DNA from 3 places in the Terriglobus tenax genome. Region 2 is predicted to be linked to each of the others. Evidence: riboswitches for the same ligand, from Rfam matches in the RefSeq annotation. Region 2 holds a riboswitch; each other region holds the start of a gene.
The links. A riboswitch is a leader RNA that binds a small molecule or an ion and turns the genes downstream of it on or off. The one in region 2 is predicted to bind cobalamin.
Positions count from the first base shown of each region.

Region 1: linked by a shared signal. The riboswitch ahead of OHL13_RS12240 (ribonucleoside-diphosphate reductase subunit alpha) and the one ahead of OHL13_RS09275 (TonB-dependent receptor) in region 2 are both predicted to bind cobalamin.
Region 3: linked by a shared signal. The riboswitch ahead of metE (5-methyltetrahydropteroyltriglutamate--homocysteine S-methyltransferase) and the one ahead of OHL13_RS09275 (TonB-dependent receptor) in region 2 are both predicted to bind cobalamin.

Region 1 is NZ_JAGSYA010000004.1:1,630,403-1,633,673, reverse strand. Features, by position in the region: gene OHL13_RS12240 (ribonucleoside-diphosphate reductase subunit alpha) at 1-1,492, opposite strand, end outside; adenosylcobalamin-variant (AdoCbl-variant) riboswitch at 1,611-1,686, opposite strand; gene OHL13_RS12235 (transaldolase) at 1,858-2,850, shown strand; gene OHL13_RS12230 (CPBP family glutamic-type intramembrane protease) at 2,928-3,271, shown strand, end outside.
Region 2 is NZ_JAGSYA010000004.1:893,932-897,202, forward strand. Features, by position in the region: gene OHL13_RS09275 (TonB-dependent receptor) at 1-1,557, opposite strand, end outside; cobalamin riboswitch at 1,584-1,796, opposite strand; gene OHL13_RS09280 (copper homeostasis protein CutC) at 1,861-2,607, opposite strand; gene OHL13_RS09285 (SIS domain-containing protein) at 2,782-3,271, opposite strand, start outside.
Region 3 is NZ_JAGSYA010000004.1:1,579,710-1,582,980, reverse strand. Features, by position in the region: gene rplT (50S ribosomal protein L20) at 181-555, opposite strand; gene rpmI (50S ribosomal protein L35) at 741-938, opposite strand; cobalamin riboswitch at 1,095-1,233, shown strand; gene metE (5-methyltetrahydropteroyltriglutamate--homocysteine S-methyltransferase) at 1,404-3,271, shown strand, end outside.

The sequences.
Region 1 (3,271 bases), 740 kb from region 2:
CGATACGCACCGTCTCGGCCAGCTTGGCGAAGTCGAACTCGCCATCCGCTCCAACGTGACGAGCCAGGTTGATGGAGCCCAGGTTGCACACGGCTGTTTCGTCCTTGGACGAAACCTCGGTGATCTCCGTGCACAGGTTTGACAGGTGAACCGTGTTGCCGGGCTCCAGCGTCTGGTTGCACTTCAGGTTGCAGGCATCCTTGAAGGTCATCCATCCGTTGCCGGTCTCGGCCAGCGTGCGCATCATGCGTGCGTACAGGTCGCGGGCTTTCACCTGGCGCTTGTATAGCTTCTCCGCTTCGGCCTTCTCATAGGCCACCTTGAACGCGTCGCCGAACAGGTCCGGCAGCTCCGCCACATCCTTCGGGTCAAAGAGCGACCAGGTGCCGTCGGCATCCACGCGCTCCATGAACAGGTCAGGAATCCAGTTGGCCGTGTTCAGGTTATAAGTGCGGCGGGCATGGTCGCCGGTGTTGTCGCGCAGCTCCAGGAACTGCTCCACGTCTGCGTGCCACGGCTCCAGGTAGACGCAGCAGGCGCCCTTGCGCTTGCCGCCCTGGTTGACGGCCGCCACCGAGGAGTCCAGTGTACGCAGCCAGGGGATAATGCCGTTCGACAGGCCATTGGTGGCGCGGATCAGCGATCCTTCGCTGCGTACGCGGTGAAAGGCCAGGCCAATACCGCCCGAGAACTTCGACAGCAGGGCCACGTTCTTGTAGGTGTCGTAGATCGAGTCCAGCGAGTCCGACGGAGAGTCGTGCAGGTAGCAGCTCGACATCTGCGCATGCTTGGTACCGGAGTTGAACAGCGTCGGGGACGACGGCATGTACTCATGAGCCGCAATCAAACGGTAGAACTCAATCGCCTCCGCGGGCGAGCCGGCAAGGCCGCACGCCACGCGCAGGAAGAAGTACTGCGGCGTCTCAATCACCTTGCGCGAGATAGGGTCGCGCAGCAGGTAACGGTCGTACACCGTGCGCAGGCCAAAGTACTCAAAGCGGTCGCTCAGGCCGTCGTCGACGGCATGGTTCAGCTTGCGCATGTGCGTCTTCACAAACTCGGCGACGGCCTTGTTCACGACGCCTTCCTGGAAGCCGTACTGGATGGACTGCGAGAAGGAGTGCAGGTCCTGCCCGGAGACCTCCTTGTGCAGGGTGGCCAGCAGCAGGCGTGCCGCCAGGCGGCTGTACTGCGGCTCCTCGGCGATCAGCGCCGCGGCCGTGTCAATGGAGATCTTGTCCAGCTCCTGCGTCGTGGCGCCGTCATACAGGCCGCCGATGGTCTTGGACGCAACGCGGATGGCGTCTACCGCGTTCAAGCCCTGGGCGCAGCGCTGCACGGCGCGGACAATCTTGTTCACATCCACCGGCTCAAGGCTGCCGTTACGCTTGCGGACATGCATCACCGGGGTCTCGCTTGCGGGCGGGGGAAAACCGGGGTTCAGATCGTGCAGGCTGGTCTGGGTGCCAGGTTGGGGGAGGGTAGTTGCCATCGCTCGGTAGCTCCTTGTCACCGGCCTGGCAGACGTATGGCGGGCAAGAAGCAGGCACCCAAAGGGCACAAAGCGACCTGTCACGCCATCCCTCCGCGGGGACGATGCATGCGTATTCCTCAGGGCAGGTAGTCGGACTGTAACCGTTGCGGGACAGTGCCGGATTTACACCGGCTTCCCCTGCACATCGTGAGGTTTCTCTACAGTAGCTTGCGATCTTTCCAGAAGCAACACAAGATGTAGCGGTCGGTGTGGAAATGTCGGGGTGCGATGAAAATTCACCGCGTGGTACTGGTCCTACCACGCATCCCGCCCTGTGGAAGGTGTAGTCTTAAGGGGAGCGATATTCGAGCGAGGAGACTCCCATGGCCACCCTTTTGGAGCAGCTGAAGCAGTTCACGACCGTCGTAGCCGACACCGGCGATATGCAGTCGATGGAGAAGTTTAAGCCGACGGACGCGACCACCAACCCGTCCCTGATCACCGCTGCGGCCGGCATGCCTGCCTACAGCCACATCGTCGATGACGTGCTGAAGAACGCCAAGGCCAAGGCTGGCGCCAGCGCGGACGACAAGACCATTGCCGCCGAGGCCTTCAAGACCCTGGCTGTCGCCTTCGGTCGCAAGATCCTGGAGATTGTTCCGGGCCGCGTTTCGACCGAGGTCGACGCCCGCCTCTCCTACGACAGCGAGAAGACCATCGCCGAGGCACACTCGATCATCAAGCAGTACGAAGAAGCCGGCATCGGCAAGGAGCGCATCCTGATCAAGATCGCCTCCACCTGGGAAGGCATCAAGGCGGCAGAGGTTCTGGAGAAGGAAGGCATCCACTGCAACCTGACCCTGCTGTTCGGCATGCACCAGGCCGTTGCCTGCGCCGAGGCCAAGGTCACCCTGATCTCGCCGTTCGTCGGCCGCATCCTGGACTGGTATAAGAAGGACACCGGCAAGGACTACACCGGCGCGGAAGACCCCGGCGTTATCTCCGTCACCAAGATCTACAACTACTACAAGAAGTTCGGCTACAAGACCCAGGTGATGGGCGCCAGCTTCCGCAACATCGGCGAGATTATTGAGCTGGCTGGTTCCGACCTGCTGACCATCGCTCCCAAGCTGCTGGCTGAGCTGGACGAGAAGGAAGGCACCCTCGAGAAGAAGCTGGATGCGGCCAAGTCTGCTTCCATGGAGATCGAGAAGATCCCGATGGACAAGGCCACCTTCGAGAAGCTGCACGCCGAGGACCGCATGGCCCACGACAAACTGAAGGAAGGCATCGAAGGCTTCTCCAAGGCCCTGGAAGAGCTGGAAGCCCTGCTCGAAAAGCGTCTGAAGGAAATCGCCGAGCCGGTCACCGCCTAAGCACCACCGTGAAAGCACATCAGAAAGGCCGTCCGTAATGGGCGGCCTTTTTGTGTCTGTACCTTTTCCGACTGCATATGACCCACTGGTTTTTATTGCTTGAGTTCGTGGTGCTGTTTGTCGCGTTGCCGGTTGCCTACCGGTACTCACCCTGGCGTATCTCGCCCTTGCCTATCCTGTGGCTAGCCGCGGCTTACTGCTGGTGGACTCTGGGGAGGGCTCACCTGCCTGTACCGGTCTTCGGTGCAGCCGCTGTTCCTGCCACGCTGCCCTCGGCTGCGGTCATCTTCCTCATCATTGCGTCCATCATCGTGTACTGCATCTGGCGCTTCATTCCGGACGCCCTCTTCGATATGCCCCGCCAGCGGCCTGCCCTGTGGATGCTGGTGATGGTGCTTTATCCAGTGTTCTCGGTCTACCC
Region 2 (3,271 bases):
AAAGCCGTTGCCGGGAGCGACCGGGTACCAGGCGATACCGAACTTGGGCACTCCGACCAGGCCGAAGAGAGCGTTCTTTTCGATCTCTCCGCCGAGCGAGTAGAAGACGCGGCTGGCGAAGTCGCCCTGCATCTGCAGTGTGTAGCCATAGTTGCCGCGATTAGCCTTATTAAAGGTTCCGTAGGCCGAGTTCTTGTAGATACCGCGCTCATCCTCATAACGGAAGGCACCCAGAACGGCGAGGTGCTGCGAGAAGCGGAAGTCGGTCTGGTAGTAGAGCTGGTCGCGGTTGCTGACCTGGTCAGAGCGCGTGGGGTACGCGAGGTCGTAATCCATGGCCGCACGACCTGTTGCCGAGTAGCCGTTGGCTCCGGCGATGGTCATGACGTTGCCGTAATAGGTGGTGTAACCAAAGCTGGTGACCGGAGTTCCCACAGGCGAGTACTGGAAGAGCTGCTCGCGCTTACGGGTGACGCCGTAGCGCACCAGGTTGTGCCAGGCCGTCGTGGTCTGGTGATCGAGCGATATGCCGGAGATCAGGATCTGGTCAGCCTGTTTGGAGTTGTCAGAGATGCCGAAGAAGTCATGCGCGTTCGGCACACCGACAGCCGCGGTGGTGTTGCGCAGCGTGAAGCGCAGGGATGTCTTCGCTCCGAGCGCGAGGCCGATGTTCGCCGCCGAGGTTGCATTGTGATAGCGGTTGCCGGGCAGAGCGTTCGACGAATCCACACGCGAGAAGCCGAGCAGGTAATCAAGCTGCCGCGCTGTACCGCTCAGGTCGCCCTGGTTGCGCCAGGTATGGAAGTTGCCGGCGTCGCCCGTGTAGTTCAGCACCGGGCGGATGGTGGTTCCCTGCCGTGTTGCAAGTCGAACGGCGCTGGCCGTGGCGCCGGAGCCGACGGTGACGCTGTCCGGGCCACGATGTACTTCGATCTTGTCCAGGGCAAAGCTGGAGAGGTTGCCGTAGTCGAAGCGGCCGCCCATGTCCTCGGCGGGAATGCCGTCGATGGTGACGCGGTTGCCGTCGGACTGGCCACCGCGTACAAACTGCGAGGTCTGGCCGCCCATCTGTCCGCTCTGCACCATCTGGACGCCGGGCATCAGGCGCATCTCTTCCGTGATGCTGTAACGCGGCCACAAGGCGTCGGGCTGGATGAGGCTGACGGAGGAGTTTGTCTGCGACAGCGTTGTCGGCAGGCCGGTGGCCGTTACGGTGACTTCGTCCTGGCGCTCGCTGACGCGGAGGGCCACGTTCTGCTCAAGCACATCGAGACGTCCACCGTAGAAGCTCTGGGAGGGCGTGGTAGCAAAGCCGGGGCTGCCCGTCAGCAGAAGAAAGCGGCCGGCCTCCGACGAGCGAACTTCATACTCGCCATCGGTGCCGCTGACGGCGGTGGCCACGACATTGCGGCCAAGCAGGAGCTGTACGCGGGCGCCAGCAACACCGGCGCCGAGCTGGTTGGTAACACGTCCGCGCACCACAACGGCATGAGCCGCTGACGCAGACAACAACATGGCAAGAAGGGCCGCGCACACGCGGCCTGCAGGAATAGTCATAGACTCCTCGGTTCCCCCTCGGAACGTTGGCTAATCACAGTGAAACCGGTCTCCTGACTTACGCATTCCAGCAGCACTCGATGATGTTTCCCTTCCCGCGCCTTGGCAGTGGGAAACACCTGGCTGTTGATCGCCTCTCCGAAGGGATGACTGTCCATGGGAGAGACGTGCGCTTACAGTTGCGGGGCAGTGGCGGAGTTTCACCGCGCTTCCCGAACATTTCACCGCGTCGATTTTCTTAGAGACACAGGGCAAGACCCTGCGAAGATCACTCGGCACAGTTGCTCGCGTGTACTGCTGATTTTACACGGCGTTCAACGGCTGAGCCGTCAACATCTGCTTGACGCGGGCCACGTCCTCGCGCGAGGTGATGCGGATAAACTCGCGCTCCTCGTCTCCCATCGAGATCCGGCTGCCGGCTACCGCCGAGCCACGGAACGATCCATGCAGGCAGTCCACGCCGGAAATATCCCACAGCCGCTTGGCATTGCGAACCGTTACCCCGGAGCCGCCGATCAGCCTGATGCGGCCTGCCGCCTGGCGGACGAGCGAGGTGACCGTCTCCATGCCCTGCTCCATCAGGGCGTCTCCGCCCGAGGTCAGCACCTCATCGACGCCGCACGCGATCAGGTCTTCCAGAGACTCCTCAAGATCGGCGCTGACATCGAAGGCGCGGTGGAAGACCACCTTCATGGGCCGCGAACGCTCCACCATCTCCAGCGTGTGCTTCACGTCGATGGTGTTGTTTCCGGTCAACAGGCCGAAGACGACGCCCTGAGCGCCAACTTCTTTGCAGCCCTCAATATCCATGCGCATCACCGTCAGTTCTTCCTCGGTGTACACAAAGCCGCCGGCACGCGGGCGGATCATCACGTGGATGGGAACTTCGCTGACCTGCAGAGCCGCGCCGATAAAGCCGATGCTTGGTGTCAGGCCACCATCCGCCAGTGCCGAGCACAGTTCGATGCGGTCAGCTCCGCCCTCAAGGGCGGCATTCAACGACGCTGTCGAATCGACGGCAACTTCAAGCTGGACCGGACGCTGCTGCATTGACGCAAGATCTCCCATTGGCGCTACTCGAGCGACCAGAAGAGCACACTCTACAGGCCGCTGCAAGGATGGGGTGCCGCAGACGTAACGGGACCGCAATGTCTGCAGATGCACAAAAGAAAGCTTCCGCCGCCTGCGATCGATTCACCGCAAACGGCGGAAGGCCTGCAACACTTACTCCACCACGACGGACTTTACGAGATTGCGTGGCTTGTCCACATCAATGCCGCGGCCAATGGCCATGAAGTACGCGAACAACTGCAGCGGCACCACTTCCAGGATGGGCAGCAGGTGTTCCGGAGCCGCGGGGACTTCAACGATGGCATCCGCCAGACCAGCCACCTGCGCATCGCCTTCATTGGCGACGGCAAAGATAGGCGCGCCCTGCGTGCGCATGTCCTGCATCAGCTGGAGCACCTTCTCATAGCGCTGGACGCTTTCAGCATCGTTGCGGTCGACGGTGGCAATCATGACGAGCGGGGTCTTGCTGCCGACCAGGGCGTTGGGGCCGTGCTTCAGCTCGCCGCTTGGGTAGCCTTCGGCGTGGATATAGCTGCTCTCCTTCAGCTTCAGAGCGCCTTCACGCGCAATGGCGTAATGGACTCCGCGGCCCAGGAAGAGGAAGGTCTCCGCAGCCTGCAGACGGCCTGCGGCAACCGCAACC
Region 3 (3,271 bases), 690 kb from region 2:
ACGCGGTAACCCCTTCATGCGAAGCATGGGGGAAGATCGCGCACAGCACGATCCGGGAGGGAGCACGGCCTTCAGGCCCCCTGAAATGAGACAGCAAGAAACGGAGCTTCAGCCCCGGAGGCGGTTAAAAGCAAAAGACGCGACCGGAGTCGCGTCTTTCACCTGATTTCTGCTGGAAGCTTACGCAGCCTGCTTGGCGGCGGCGTTGGCGTCCTTGGCCTGCTGCGCCAGGGCGGTGAAGCCCGCGGCGTCATGCACGGCGATGTCGGCCAGAACCTTGCGGTCCAGCTCAACGCCGGCCTTCTTCAGGCCGCTGATGAACATGGAGTAGCTCAGGCCATTCAGCTTGGCGGCGGCGCCGATACGGACGATCCACAGCGAGCGGAACTGACGCTTCTTCTGCTTACGGCCGGTGTAGGCAAACTTAAGACCACGCTCTACGGCTTCCTGTGCTGCCTGGTAGAGCTTCGACTTTGTAAGGAAGTAACCACTTGCGCGCTTGAGGATCTTTTTGCGCCGGTCATTCCGCTTTGTGCCACGTTTTACGCGGGGCATCGTGTTTCTCCTTTTGCGTACTGTTCTAGCGGCTGGAGGTGAGAGCACCTCTTCACACGCTTGCTGCTCCAGGTCTGGTATCGGCTTTGCACTGTGTGCTCACCGAGGGGCCGGTACGCTTTTCTTGGCCCGTTGCTGCTTCCAGCGGCTCGACCTGAAATCTACTTCCAGAAGTCCACTTACGCTCAGGCGTAAGGAATCATGCGGCTGACCTTGGCATGATCGCCGTCAGACACATAAGCCGGACCGCCAAGGTGGCGCTTCGTCTTGCTGGACTTCGAGGTGAGGATGTGACGGGTCTTGGTCTGGCCGCGCTTGATCTTGCCCGTGCCAGTCTTCTTGAACCGCTTCGCCGCACCGGAGTGGGTCTTCATTTTAGGCATGTTAATCCTAGAGAATTACTGCATTGAACAACGTTTTTCAGTATACCCCAGAATCGAATCAGGGCCTCCCCATTCCACTCGGTTGCACCATCCGTAGTGCAGCCACCCTCGCTGAGCGAAGGTGGGTTCATAAGCCACCGCTTCCTCGCGGACAAGTACACTAATCCATGTGCAGGTGTTGCCGCTCACGGGCGGCGCTTAATCGGGGAAGCTGGTGAAAATCCGGCGCTGTCCCGCAACGGTGATGGGAGCTCTCTCCCAAAGTCCGAGTACCGGCCTGCCGCCACCACCGAGGAGGAGCGGATCAACCCCTCTCCCACCCCGGCGTGCGTTTGCGAATGCTGGTCTCGTGGAGTGGACCCGGCAGACGATTCCTTTTGTTTTCCGCCGTTTACGGTGGGAGGCACAAGCCTGCGCACGGGTGGTTCCATAGGCGGCAAACCCGCCGGAAGGAACCTGTACCGCATGTCTGTTCTGAATAACGCAAAGCTGAATACTGCCAATCTGGGATTTCCCCGCATGGGCCAGAACCGCGAGCTGAAGTTTGCCCTGGAGGCCTTCTGGTCCGGCAAAAGCCCGGAAGACGATCTGCTCGCCGTCGCCCGCGACCTGCGCCGCCGTCATTGGCTGTTGCAGAAAGAGGCCGGCATCGGCGTTATCCCCTCCAACGACTTCAGCCTCTACGACCAGGTGCTGGACACGCTCGTTCTTCTGGGTGCCACCCCTGCCCGCTATGGCAGCGGCCCGGTCAGCCTGGGCCAGTACTTTGACATGGCCCGCAACAGCGCCCAGCAGCCGGCGCTGGAGATGACCAAGTGGTTTGACACCAACTACCACTACCTGGTCCCGGAGTGGTCCGCCGGTCTGCACCTGATCGCCGATCCGTCGAAGGCTGTCCGTGAGTTTGAAGAGGCAAAGGCGCTGGGCATCGTCACGCGGCCGGTTCTAGTTGGCCCCATCACCCTTCTGCTGCTGGGCAAGAGTGTGGATGGCAGCTCGCGGCTGGCGCTGCTGCCGCGTCTTCTGCTGGCGTACAAGGCGGTTCTGGAGGCGCTGATTGCCGCTGGAGCTGCGGACGTCCAGATCGACGAGCCGGTGCTGGTCACCGATCTTTCCATCGAGTGGAAGCGCGCCTTCGAGGCCGCCTACGCCGAGCTGGGGCAGCTCCCGGTTTCCATTACCGTGGCGACGTATTTCGGCGCTCTGGGCGACAACCTGCAACTGGCGTCGTCGCTGCCGGTTAGCGGTCTGCACATTGACCTGGTGCGCGCTCCGGGGCAACTGGACGAGGTTCTGGCGACGCTGCCGCCGGAAAAGACGCTCTCGCTGGGCGTGGTGGATGGCCGCAACATCTGGAAGTCGGAGTTTGCGACCGTTCGGTCTCTGATTGCTCGCGCCGTCGCCGTTCTGGGGCAGGATCGGGTCGTTCTGGCGCCGTCCTGCAGTCTGCTGCACGTTCCGTTTGACACCGCCGGAGAGGATAAGCTGCCCTCCGGGCTCTTCGAAAGGCTAAGCTTTGCCGTGCAGAAGCTTGGCGAGCTGCGCGACCTGGCGACCGGGGACGAAGCCGCGTTTGCGGCGAACGCCGCGCACTTTGCCGGTCAGCGTGGCGGAGCTTCCAGCCGCGTGCAGCAGAAGCTGGCTGCACTGACGGAGGACGATTTCGCCCGTCCGCAGCCGTATCCGGACCGCGCTCCGCTGCAGCGCGAGGCGCTGAAACTGCCGCTGCTGCCAACGACGACCATCGGCAGCTTTCCGCAGACCGCCGAGGTGCGCCGCCAGCGCGCGGCCTGGCGCAAGGGGCTGCTGGACGATGCAGCCTACGAGAGCTTCCTGGAAGCCGCGACCGAGGAGTGCATCCGCCGCCAGGAGGAGCTGGGGCTGGATGTCCTGGTGCACGGCGAGTTCGAACGCAATGACATGGTGGAGTACTTTGGCGAGCAGCTGGACGGCTTCGCCTTCACCCGCAACGGCTGGGTGCAGAGCTACGGTTCGCGCTGCGTGAAGCCGCCCATCATCTACGCCGACGTAGAGCGTCCTGCGCCGATGACCGTTCGCTGGTCGAAGTTTGCGCAGTCGCTCACGCAAAAGCCGATGAAGGGCATGCTCACCGGGCCTGTGACCATCCTGCAGTGGTCCTTTGTTCGCAACGACATCCCGGAGAGCGAGACCACGTTCCAGATTGCGTTGGCGCTGCGGAAGGAGATTGCCGACCTGGAGGCGGCGGGCATTGGAGTCATCCAGGTGGACGAGCCGGCTTTGCGCGAGGGGCTGCCGCTGCGCATGGGCGACTATGCAGGCTACCTGGACTGGGCAGTGAAGGCCTTCCGGCT